4 regions of the Pseudobacillus sp. FSL P4-0506 genome follow, and region 1 is predicted to be linked to each of the others. Evidence: riboswitches for the same ligand, from Rfam matches in the RefSeq annotation. Region 1 holds a riboswitch; each other region holds the start of a gene.
The links. A riboswitch is a leader RNA that binds a small molecule or an ion and turns the genes downstream of it on or off. The one in region 1 is predicted to bind cyclic di-GMP.
Positions count from the first base shown of each region.

Region 2: linked by a shared signal. The riboswitch ahead of MKZ02_RS21965 (sensor domain-containing protein) and the one ahead of MKZ02_RS11490 (hypothetical protein) in region 1 are both predicted to bind cyclic di-GMP.
Region 3: linked by a shared signal. The riboswitch ahead of MKZ02_RS18825 (class I adenylate-forming enzyme family protein) and the one ahead of MKZ02_RS11490 (hypothetical protein) in region 1 are both predicted to bind cyclic di-GMP.
Region 4: linked by a shared signal. The riboswitch ahead of MKZ02_RS13705 (methyl-accepting chemotaxis protein) and the one ahead of MKZ02_RS11490 (hypothetical protein) in region 1 are both predicted to bind cyclic di-GMP.

Region 1 is NZ_JBBOOI010000001.1:2,296,039-2,299,161, reverse strand. It holds gene MKZ02_RS11500 (hypothetical protein) at 1-263, opposite strand, end outside; gene MKZ02_RS11495 (hypothetical protein) at 672-842, opposite strand; gene MKZ02_RS11490 (hypothetical protein) at 992-1,294, opposite strand; cyclic di-GMP riboswitch class I at 1,352-1,436, opposite strand; gene MKZ02_RS11485 (SRPBCC family protein) at 1,498-1,953, opposite strand; gene MKZ02_RS11480 (amino acid permease) at 2,705-3,123, opposite strand, start outside.
Region 2 is NZ_JBBOOI010000002.1:11,078-14,200, reverse strand. It holds gene MKZ02_RS21975 (TrmB family transcriptional regulator) at 1-41, shown strand, start outside; gene MKZ02_RS21970 (response regulator transcription factor) at 411-578, opposite strand; cyclic di-GMP riboswitch class II at 1,243-1,325, shown strand; gene MKZ02_RS21965 (sensor domain-containing protein) at 1,399-3,123, shown strand, end outside.
Region 3 is NZ_JBBOOI010000001.1:3,810,360-3,813,482, reverse strand. It holds gene MKZ02_RS18830 (hypothetical protein) at 1-314, shown strand, start outside; cyclic di-GMP riboswitch class I at 609-696, shown strand; gene MKZ02_RS18825 (class I adenylate-forming enzyme family protein) at 1,140-2,639, shown strand; gene MKZ02_RS18820 (aldehyde dehydrogenase family protein) at 3,010-3,123, shown strand, end outside.
Region 4 is NZ_JBBOOI010000001.1:2,710,514-2,713,636, reverse strand. It holds gene MKZ02_RS13715 (SDR family NAD(P)-dependent oxidoreductase) at 59-442, opposite strand; gene MKZ02_RS13710 (SDR family NAD(P)-dependent oxidoreductase) at 462-632, opposite strand; gene MKZ02_RS13705 (methyl-accepting chemotaxis protein) at 781-1,581, opposite strand; cyclic di-GMP riboswitch class I at 1,601-1,687, opposite strand; gene MKZ02_RS13700 (AraC family transcriptional regulator) at 1,920-2,792, opposite strand; gene solA (N-methyl-L-tryptophan oxidase) at 3,028-3,123, opposite strand, start outside.

The DNA.
Region 1 (3,123 bases):
TCTTGTTGCTGACTTTGAGCTTGTCTTCTAAATTGCTGCATCTGTTGGAGCAATTGGGATGCTTGCTCGTTTTGCATAGTAGCAGGCTGGTCGATAGAACCTAATTGTTGTTGAGAACTTTGGAGTTGGTTCAAGGCAGTGGCCATAGAATCTAATTGGCTTCTTAAAGGCGCCAATTCTTCTCCAATCTCTTCTTCAAATTTTCTTTCCGCTACTCTTTCAGCTACTTGTTCAGTTACCTCTTCAGATGTTTTTTTAGCCATTATAAAGTCCCCCTTTGTTAAATTCGGCACATTTTCCATCACCAAGTCATCCGTCCTGTTATCTGCTCGTCCTTTTTTTCTGTAGAAACAAAATGAATAACAGCAAGAATAACCAAGCCGACGATTAATAGCGTAAGAATCAAATGTACTACCTCCTGGGCTGGCGACTATGTGCTGCTTTTGAAACACAATGATATTATGGACTTTGCAACCGACTCTTATTAATACCAATGATTCCTTTGGAAGTCATTAAATAGAGAGATCATTTACTTTTTTTAACACATGCATTCCACTACTCCCCACTCTTATATGAACCGATTCCTTTTCCACTAACTTTATCATGAGAAAAAGCCTTGCTCACTAAGAGCAAAGCTTTTATTGTTTATATGAGAGGAAGCATATGCCTATTTATCCTTCTTGTTGCTCTATTGTTGCAATGGCAATGGAAAGCCCTTCAACCACTCCTTTAATGTAGGACTCTTTATTAATGTTGTCCTTCTTTAAGGCTATTTCAATCTGTTTGTTCTCATACAAATCCTTTGCATTTTGCAACATTTTGATGACTTCGTTTTTATCCATTGACAATCCTCCTATCTTACCCATGTTGTTCATTTCTACTAGCAGTCTAATCGAGTACAAATTAATCCTCGAAGGCAGCCACCTTCTGTAACTTATTTACCCACCAAGCAAGCTGTTTAATCCTCCATCGGGAAAAAATAAGAAATGAGTTAAACATTTAAAAATTCGTCTAATCTTTCCTCTGCCGATTCATTATTTGCAGGCAACTCCGTTAAAATATTTAGCATCAAATTCTTTTCAGCCATCTTCTTTAATGCGTCAAATACATTCGGCTTATAATTTTTTAGCAGCGTCATAATTTCAGCAGCCGGCAATGGCACTTTAGATCGAATCTTTAAGAAAGACCACAAATAAGCGACAAAATCGTGAGCGGCATCGGTGTTATCCGGATGTTTTTTTAGTAAATCATAAAATCGTTGAATGCTTTTTCTTAATTCTTCATTTTCTTCCATCAATTTCGGTCCCTACCTTTTATTTGCGTAATCACCCAAATGAGGAAGTCTTTCTCATTTGGCAGCCCGGCTATCATTGTCTGTAAACTTTAGACCCGTGGCTTTGCGTCCTTATTTTTCAATAAGTTTGCCTTTTCATCAGAAACAATTTAATCATACAATAAACAAGGGGATGATGAAAAACATAACCCTTGCTCTTTATATTAGGTAACACGTTCAGCCATTTTTTTCAATTCCTTTGCACGTAAAATAATAAATGCAGTCATGTATTTTTCTAAAAATAACTTATCAGCTATAACGCCCAGTATACCAAGTGGAGACTTATATTGAAACGTATCTATCATTAATGTGCCATCCGCTTTTTCAACAAATTGATGTATATGCTTAAAAGAGTGAAAAGCTCCATGTACCATTTCATCTATGAATTTATTCGGCTTCTCCATAAATGTCACCTGGGATGTCAGCCTTTGCTTAATACCAAAGTGAACGGCTTCCCAAATAACAATATCTCCTTCCTCCAACATTCCTTCGGTTACGCCCCCAACCGCTTTTTCGTTTGTCTGGTGTGTCGTTTGTGTATGTACCTTTACATTCCTCGCCAGATCAAAACATACTTCAATCGGTGCTTGAATAAATTGTTCATGTATAATAACAGGCATTTTCCTTCTCCTTTTGAGGCCTGGCTTATGGTTACCCCTTTTGACAGTGGCCTATGGTCATGGCAGAAAGGTTTTCTCCCTATGGCCTAACAATGTGAAACCTCGTATCTCCAAAGCCACATTAGTCAATTCTCAGCTGTCCACTTTTCCCGGTCATAAAAGACTAAATCGAAATGGAATACTGTCTTTAAGCTACTGACATGCTGCAATATAAACAAACGTTCATCCCCAAACAAAAGCGACATGAGTTTCAATCTCTTTTAGTTTAGACGCCAGCATGTCGCCAATCAATAGAATTAAACTCCCGAAAAGACATTCCTGTACCATTCAATAAAGTTGCACAAAGTAATTCTTGATCTATCCCCTTTGCCTATTCTTGATAAATTTCGTTGATCATTAAATATGGTACGTTTCTCCATTTCACCCTTATATAAAGGATAACCTGGCTTATTGTTAGACTTACCTGATCGTTGTTCCCATGTACTTATTTTGCAAACTAATTTTGAATCTGCGAACAAAGAGGATGGAAGAAAACAGAATAACTACTTTACAACAATAAGCTGCTAAATAGAGGCAAAAAAGCAGTTGAAAGAGCCCTCTCTTTAACTGCTTTTCTGGGAGCACCAGCCCCTGTTTCAATGATCATTAGTTAATAAAATAAAAAGCTGTTCCATAAGCCGGATTTCCGTCTTATAGAACAGCTTTTTCATTTAAATAAACAAGCTGGCCTACTAAAAAAGCTCTTTTCTTTTTACTTAAGAATCATTTTCTTATCTAGTGTTAGCTGTACCTCTTGTTCATTTGTATTGAAAATTTGTTTTTTCTTCATTTTGAAGTGATAAACCACGTAACAACCAATAAAGAAGGCTCCGCCGCAATAAAGCGCCATGCGCTGCGCAGGATCAAATGCCAAGCTAATCATGACGATACAGTTGGCAGTCAAAGCAATGATCGGCAGTACCGGATAAAGAGGAATTTTAAACTTTAAGTCTTCCACTTTGCCGCCCTGGCGGATATACGCTCTTCTGAATGCAAGCTGGGAAGCTGTAATAGCGATCCAGCCAATTTGCGCTCCTAAGCCTGCAAGGGAAAGCAGCCAAACAAATACAGTCTTTGCCGCTACTACACTTGAAAGCAAAGATAGACCGGCTATTGCAAGTGTGATGAGCA
Region 2 (3,123 bases), on a different contig from region 1:
TTTCTATCCATCCGAATTTTAAAAAACATTACGTGGACTAAATTTATACTATTATTGTTTTATACAATATAAGAACAAAAGCATTACTTCATAGCAAATAATGCTTTTTTCTTAAACTAACAGGTATTAGAGTTCACAGGCGCGAGCAGCTTCAACAGCCATTGAACTTCAACAATTGGGCGCGACTGCTATGCGATACAGGTAGAAAATGAGCAACTTTTTATAAAAATGAAAATAAGGCTGCTGAATAAGAATCTATTTTTGATCAACCTTTTTCCAAAACATGATTTTTGTATATGCTGCTCAATAAAATGCACCAAGATATTTTTGGTCAAATTTTATTCCAATCTAGCACTACATCTGCTCATGATCGACTCATTTTTAAATTTAAGTACATTAGCTTGAATGTATTATTGTAAACTCTCCAAATTATGTACCTTAAAACAGAGGTTTGTACGATTATTAACATCAAATTTTTCGTAAAGGCTCTGTATATGTTTTTTTATAGTATTTTCACTAATAAATAGCATGTCGGCAATTTGTTTATTGGAATATTCCTTTTTCACGTAGCGCAACACGCCTCTCTCTAGGCGTTAAGGAATTTCCAAAGAAACCGTTTTCAATAACCAGTGCTCATGCAATCTTTGCGCTAAATACCTCAATATAATTTCAAGACACATAACCTCAGTTTTATTAATTTCTTTTTTATTTTTTGAAGTAACAAAGTCCACCAATCCAACAACTCTATTATCCTTTACTAAAAATATTCCTGTGTTGTTATAGAATCCATATTTGTCATAAAGCTATTAAAATACTCACTTTTTTCATAGTCTTTTTTTGATTGAAGATCGAGAAGCCCAATTACACGGCGCTTGGGGATAATGTGTTTTAGTTTGTAAGGAACTAATTGATCCATTTCAAAATAATTGTCTAAATAATCTTTAGTAATGGGGGTACCCCTTATTAGAAATAAATGTATTTTTATGATCAAGGATAAATTAGAAAATGATCAAACCTTTTATAAAATCCAAGCTTAAATGTTCTGAATAGGAATTCACTTTGATAAAACTTTTTCAAAATGAATTCCTAATTACGATAATCTTTTTAGTGCTAAATCTGTCGAGGGGAGGGAGTATTTTACTTCTTCTATATTTTCCATTTTTTATTGACTGTTTAGGCTAAAAGAACTATTATGTTCGTAAGAAGTTATTCAATTAAGCCATTTACTACTTAATATAATAGTCATATAGAGAAGCGATGAACAGCCATTTATATCTGGGCACTTGAATGGCTTGGAGCGACTAGTGCAACCGACTCTTTTCTTAGAGTCGGTTTTTTGTCGAATGGGTTTTATTTAACTTAAACATTATATATTTCATAGAGCTGGAGGAAAATAAATTGAAAAAAGCACCTGTTACACCGGATCTTTCTGAAATTTCTCACTTGATAGAGCCATTAGATGAAAAAAATAAACCAATTGAAGCCTTGTTAAAAGAGTTAAGAGATGTCAAATATGCACTGGATCAGTCTTCTATCATTGCTATCACTGATCAAAAGGGAAGGATCTTTCATGTAAATGACCAGTTCTGTAAAATTTCCAAATATAGCCGAGAAGAATTAATAGGTCAAGACCATCGTATTTTAAATTCAGGCTATCATTCTGGGGGAATTTTCAAACAAATGTGGGCTACAATTGGATCAGGAGAAACCTGGAGAGGAGAGGTGCGGAATAGAGCGAAGGATGGTTCTTTTTACTGGGTAGATACGACGATTGTTCCATTTTTAAATGATCAGGGAAAACCATATCAATATGTGTCGATCCGAAATGATATCAGTTCTCGAAAGAAAATGGAAGAAGAAATGCGAAGAAGCGAGGAGAAATACCGTTTAATTACGGAAAACTCAGCTGACTTGATTTCAATTATTGACAAAGAAGGAAACTTTCAATACATTTCTCCTTCTCATATAACAATACTGGGGCATGACATGTGTGAACTAAAGTCTAACCAGCTCTTCAAGTGGATTCATGAAGAAGATCAAAAGATTTTATACACTGAATTAAGATTGCTAGCTAAAAAGAAAAAAATGTCTTCGCAGATAGAGTTTCGTATTAGAACGAGCAGAAATCAGTATAAGGATATGGAAGCAAGAATTAGTCCCATTATGAACGGGGACAGAAAAGCAAAAGATTTCGTGTTTATCATGAGAGACATAACCGATCGGAAAAAGTCGGAAAAAATGATTTATCATTTAGCCTATCATGATACTTTGACCGATCTGCCGAACCGCAGATTGTTTATGAAGCATTTGCGGGAGGAGATTAAGAAAGCAAAAAGTTCCTCTTCTCAGCTTGCTGTAATGTTTATTGATTTAGATCGATTCAAATTTGTGAATGATTCATGGGGGCATGAGAATGGCGATTTCATTTTAACTAAAGCAGCCGAGCGTATTAAAAAGTCACTTCGTTCATCGGATTTAGTTGCCCGATTAGGAGGCGATGAATTCACTGTACTGCTAAGTGGCATATCCAAAATAGAAGAACTGGAGCGGCTGGTGGAACGGATTCATTTAGACTTCCAAGAACCGTTAGAAATCGCCGGCCAGATGTATACACCTTCCTGTAGTATCGGTATTGCGACCTTTCCGCAAGATGGAGAGAAAGCTGGTGAACTGTTGAGCAAAGCAGATACCGCTCTTTATTTTGTAAAAGAACGAGGCCGGAACGGATATGCCTTTTTCGAAGCAGAAATGGAAGAAAAGTCATTGGAGCGTATTTTATTAGAGAATGAGTTGAGAAAAGCGATTCAGCTTGAGCAGTTTCATATTGATTATCAACCGAAAATAGATCTTTCAAAAAACATATTAATTGGAATGGAAGCGCTCGTGCGTTGGAATCATCCAGAACTGGGGAAGATTTCTCCCAATAATTTTATTCCCTTGGCTGAAGAAACAGGAATAATTATCCCTTTAGGGGAATGGGTACTGCGCCGTGGGTGTGAACAAAATAAAGAATGGCAAGATAAGGGTTATACTCCGCTAAAGATATCCATCAATTTGTCTGCGCGCCAAATCTCGGACCCTGATATTGTAAGGAAAATTGAAAAGATTCTAATAGAAACCAGA
Region 3 (3,123 bases), 1.5 Mb from region 1:
CTTTAGAAGAATGGAAACGCGAGATTGGCGAATTGTTAAAAGATATAGATAAGGAATACGAGGAAATCAAGCGGGAACTACAGGTGTATTCTTATAAATTCAGCATCACTAAACAAGTGATTCAGTCAACAATTAACGAAGACATTATTCGCAATATCCGTGAGCTTTATCATACCCCTTTTGAAAAGAGGTTTAATCAGCTAAAGGAAGAAATCAAGGATTTGGAAGAAAAGAAAAAAGTGTTTCAAATGTTCATCGATAAGATTGACAAAGTAAAGGGAAAAGAGAGTGTGCAGGAAACTGCTCACTCATAGGCTGAGAAGACGTACCGGAGTTTTTCATTCTTTCTACCATTCATCACTCGTTAATGAATGTTAATGAAAGAGCCTATGTATTTTGGGGGCTTATAAGCTAAGTGAGCGTCGATGATAAAAGAGCTTGCTACGAAGAAATATGAAGTAAGCAATAACTATAATTGGTCTTTTCGTCAAATATGAACAAGAAATGGTTAATTTATACATTGATGTTTACATTTACTTTTAGAACGATTATCATAACCATGAGAAGGCTCTGTGACTTAAGATTTGTCAGGAATAAGCTGTATTTACAAACGAGGATGGAAAGCTTGTCCAGAGATAAGGACGCAAAGCTAAGGGCCTGCGGTTATTTTTTAGCTATGGCCTCCTGGTTACAGAAAGAGGATTGGGCAAAAATCAGGGATGCTCTTTATGAGAGTACCCTGATACAAAAAGGCCTGCCAATCTTTGGCAGGCCTTTTTGTATGACTTTCACTAAATTGTAGGGGGAAGATGCGGAATATTAAGAGGGAATTTAATTTTTAATAGATAAGTTAACAAAAACTCTCTAAGAATAGAAGCGTTCATGCAACTATTTATCGAAGCATCAAAAAATATGTTTTTTTAAAAGGCGCCCTCTTTGTTAAGCTGCTCTGTTAAAGTTAATTATAGAAAGCTTGCTTAAAACTTATGTTACTAATAAAAATTCAACGTAAAACAAGAGTTGTCTAATGTGCTTGATGGTCTAAATTTAAAGGAAATTGAAAGCAGCGTTCATTCTTTTTGATACATGCTATACATGTTAGAAAAGATGGCACGTTTTCTTACGAAAGGAAGGTCCGTATGACGGATTTATATAATTGGATTTTTTGTGAAGAAGCAGATTTATCTAAAAGAGCTCTAATTACACAAACAGGGACGTACACGTTAGGAGACCTAAAGAAAAGTGTCAAAGAATATCATTCAATTTTGAAAGATATGGGTGATATCAAAGGGAAAAAAGTAGCGATCATTGTACCAGGGGTGGCTACTTTTTTAAGTATCTTACTCACGGTGAACAAGTTAGGCGGAACAGTTGTCCCGATAAGCCCACTCTTAAGAAAAGAAGATTTAACTCAAATCCTATCCTTTATTGATCCGCATATCGTCTTTACAGTCAAGGAACACAACGGTTTCTATTTAGAAAAAACTGTGCGGGCATGGGCAGGCTCTGTGGGTGAGGAGGTTGCGATCATTGAATCAGCCGATGGTCATGAATGGAAAACGGAGATCATTGCTGGGAAACCAAAACGAAGGGAAGCGGACCACTCGCCTTACATCATCGGGTGCACATCCGGCAGCACGGGAACACCAAAGGGAATAATAGTTGATAGAGCCTTTTTTGAGTTTGCCGAAAGGGCACTAACTAAGGGGGCTAGCCTCTCAAAAGAAGACAAGGTTTTCCTGGTGGTTCCAACATCGGTGTTGTATGGGCTTTGCTGGCTGCTGGCGGGGCTTCATTCTCAAATCACGATTGTTGCTACTGAATCATTTAGTTTTCCGGCAATTTTAAAACTAATGAAGTGGAATCCTGCGAATAAACTAGTGACCAGTCCTTCGTTATTCAAAGCTTTATGTATGTTTGACAAAGTTAGTGATATATCTGTGCTTAAATCGCTAACGGAAGTAAGCTTGGCTGGGGAAATGATTACGGCCGAATTTTTTGAAGGACTTGACCCCTTACATCATTGTAAAATCACTAGTATGTATGGTCTCTCGGAATTAGGAGCCCTTATGTACACAGAGTCTGATATTCGGGAGGGAGTAGAATGGTCGTTAACACCTGGAGTGGCGTATAATTTGGAGAATCTATCCAAAGAAGGCGTAGGTGAATTACATTTTAAAACACCTTGTAAATTTCTTGGCTATTATAAATGCCCGGAGCTAACAGAAGAACTGTATAAAGAAGGCTGGTTTAGTACAGGAGATTTGGCGAAAATCACGAGTGAGCAAAAAATTAAAGTCGTTGGTCGAAAAAAAGATATGATCAAGAAAGGCGGACAACAGGTTATCCCGGGCGAAATTGAACAAATGCTAACGAAGCATGAAGCAGTAGAAAAAGCAGCGGTTTTAGGAATGCCTCATGCCATCTTTGGCGAACAAGTCATTGCTTTTATTATCAAAAAGAAAGAAATTCCATTAAGCGAGATTTACAATTATTGTAGAGACCGTTTGGCCAGTTTCAAGGTTCCGGATAAGATTTTTATTTTGGAAGATATTCCTTTAGTTCAAGGAAAAGTGGATAAAGTGACCTTAAAGCAAGAGGCGCAAAAATTAATTGCGAATATTGAAGAAAAGAGTTAATTCTTTTACATGGTGAGACGGTTTATCTTAATAAAAGCATTCCTTTTAAAAAGCTCATACATAGCTGAAGAGGAAGGAAATCAGAATGAAGTACAGGTCTCTGAAAAATCATCTAACATTTGATTGCAAGACAACCATTTCGCTATTTCTAATAACTGAAAATATGCTAAACTAAAAAAAGTTCCACTATTCACGACACTTTTACCAAATGTAGAATCCGCATTCCCTCTCACTTTTCGGCATAGTCTGGGGAAACATTGCCACTCATTTGCGAGTGAACGATAGATAGACAAACTGATAGGAACAGATGCCCGATTGCTTTTTTGATAAAGCAGTATAAGTGATTATTGTTGAAAGAGGAGGAGAAACAATGCGTTATTTAAATTACATTAATGGACAGTGGAAAGAACCAATTACAGGGGAATACAAAGAAAATACAAGTCCTCATAATGGAGAAATTCTAGGGGAATTTCCTTCTAGCTCA
Region 4 (3,123 bases), 410 kb from region 1:
TAGTATAAAAAACAGCTCAACGGTTTGTTAAGCTGTTCAGCGCATTTCTGAGGAATTTTTAATTGGATAAAGAAAGAATTTTTAACGCCCAAGCAATAAACCGCCATCGTTTAGTTCCATATACTGTCTTCTTTTTCTTTTTGATACTATGATATATTTGCAAAGCAGCCTCTTCTGGAGATGCTGCCCAAAACAGTTTATCAGGTTCGCCTTTAGCCATTTCCGTATCAATGAATCTGCATTTAACGTCCGTGGCAAACACGTTTTCCTGTTGCATTTTTAGTTTTTTTCGGATGTTCATCAAGTAGTTGGATACGAAAGTTTTTGAGGCATTGTATAAAGGAGCAACCGGATTAGCCATTAATGCTCCAACCGATGATAGGCCGAATAAATGACCTGCATTTTTCGCTAGAAAATGCTGATATGCCACGTTCACTGTCATTACAAAACCTGAAACATTCTCATCTATTGCCTCCTTTGACAATCGACTTATGTATTAGTTGTTCTTGGAGAGCAAGGAGCTTATCTTCCCTTCTAGCGGCTAACCCGACAATATATCCCTCATTCGATAAAATTTCCGCCAATTCTTCGCCTATTCCGGAACTTGCACCTACAACTATCGCTTTTCTCAAGTCATCCTCTCCATAGTTCTATTCTTATCTTTTCCAGATTCTTTAGTATTAGAAATCTTTTAACAAACGTTAAACCAATTAGACGTTATTTGGTTTGTCCCTTTCTACTAACTGTGATCTGTTCTTATGACGATCGACGAATTGTTTTTTATTTCATCATATTCTCGAATTCTTCAATATCCTTATTAAATTCGGATTGCGTTTCTATGATTATTTGCTGTAAATCATCGGTTATTTGGCTAATCCTTCTTACTTCGTTTGAAATGTTTTCTACATTCATATTCATATTTTTAACGGCATGATCAACCTGACCAGCCAATTTCCGCACTTCATCAGCGACCACCTTAAAACCTCGTCCATGTTCTCCCACCCGGGCAGCTTCAATAGCTGCATTTAAGGCTAGCATATTCGTTTGTGAGGAAATATTGCGTATAAGTTTAGATATCTCACTGATTAGATCTGTTTGCGTTTTTAATGATTCGATGGCCTGAATTTTTTCAGAAGAATTGGTGACAATTATATTGACTAATTCTACGGGCATATCTTTTAATTGAGAAATGATTCCCCTTGTATAATTTTCTCGTTCTGTAATATTAGTGGCGATTTTCAGAACAGCTTCCACTTCCCCGTCCGCATCTCGAACCGGAATATAGGTCGCTTCGAACCATAGTAAATTTTCCCGCTTGCTTACTCTCTGAATTTTCTCTTGGAATTTGACTCCTTTTCCAAGGTTCATCCACAAGTCTTCATACTGCCTGCTGTTTCTAAACGCTGGCCTGCAAAATTGCTCATGCTTCATATTTTTCATTTCACTGGCTGTATAGTCCAAAGTCTTTGCAAAGTTTTCATTCGCCCAAATCACTTCTCTGTTCAAGTTAAATTCTATCATTGCTAAGTTGGACTCCAATGCCGTTACAACAGCTGCTTCGTTTAATACTTGCGAAGTCATTTTTTACCCCTCTCATTGTAGGGGCAGCCCAGCCATCATAACCCATTTGGTTTTAGACCTGTCGGCTTTGCGTCCTAATCTTTCGACAAGTTTGCTTTTCACATTTTTAATAAGTAATAGTTATATTATAAATCTTTTTATTGGCAATGTTATAAAATTTTGCAGAAAATAAAAAATCACTATTAGGCTACTGCTATAAGATGAAAATAAAGTTATTTCATTTTATAACGTCAAACAAGCATACCCCCGTTCAGACTTCAGAACGGGGGTAATTCGATAGAAGATGCTTTACTGCGCTTGAAAGATAACTGATACGCTGACTTTCTAATTGATTATCATTACTTTTTTGAAACTGGTATCCATATTTCACTTTTGAAAGTGGGTGAAGTTACATCTTTATTTTCGTTCCACAGGATTTCTGGACCTTCTATTTGTTCATAATTTGAGGATGGGAACCATTCAGAATAAATGCGTCCCCATACATCTTGCAGCGTATCCGGAAATGGTCCGATGGCTTCAAATACAGCCCACGATAGAGCAGGAACTTCAAGCTGTGTTAGATGATCAGGACACGCTTTCGTTGTTGCCACGCCAATATAGTGATCAAGTTCCCCTTTTTCCTCCATCCTGCCTTCAGAAAAGTTGGTGGATGCACTAAGAAGTCCTATAGGTTCGACATTAGAAAGTTTTTTTAGAGTATTTATCGTTTCACTATCTAAGCTTCTCCACATAGAGGCAATGTCCGGATTAACTCCGTTGAAAATAATAGGAACTCTTTTCTTCATACCCACGATGCGAAATGCCTTTTTTTCTTCCATTCGATAGTTCATTTCATTTCCTCCTTTGATTGATAAATGGAAGGTCATTCGTGGATAAGCTTTAAGTAAATGACCATTACTTCTAGCCTCTGATGGTGTGATGCCATGCAAATTTTGAAAAGCCCGTGCAAAAGAATCGGGGGAATTGTATCCATATTTCACGGCAATGTCAATGACCTTTACGCAGCTGTCTTTAAGCTCAAACGCGGCAAGAGTAAGCCGTCTGCGCCGGATGTACTCTGATAATGAAACACCTGAAAGAAAGGAAAACATCCTTTTAAAGTGATATTCGGAGCAGAAAGCCCGTCTTGCTACTTCTTTAAAATCAATCTCATTCGTAAGGTTTTCTTCGATATATTGTAATGCGCCATTCATATCTTTAAGCAAATCCATTAATATGACCTCCTTTATCAAAAGAATAGCAGGAGTTGAATGTATCCATCCGACTTTTCGTGCACAGTTATGCAGGGTTCACTCATAGATAGTAAAACATGTTATTCAACAACATGAAAAACTCATTTGGAATACAAATGAGTTTTTTCTTTTAAACCAATATTTATAGACTACTTTTAATCCGTATCTATTTTAAACTAACAAGTTCTAGGCTATCAAATGAGAAAACAACTTTTCATCTTACAGTCGCTAATGCTGGTCTTGAAATGGAAAACATTGAAATATCATGAATCGTTTGCCCATGAATGATTATCTCGCTTAGTACTTCTCC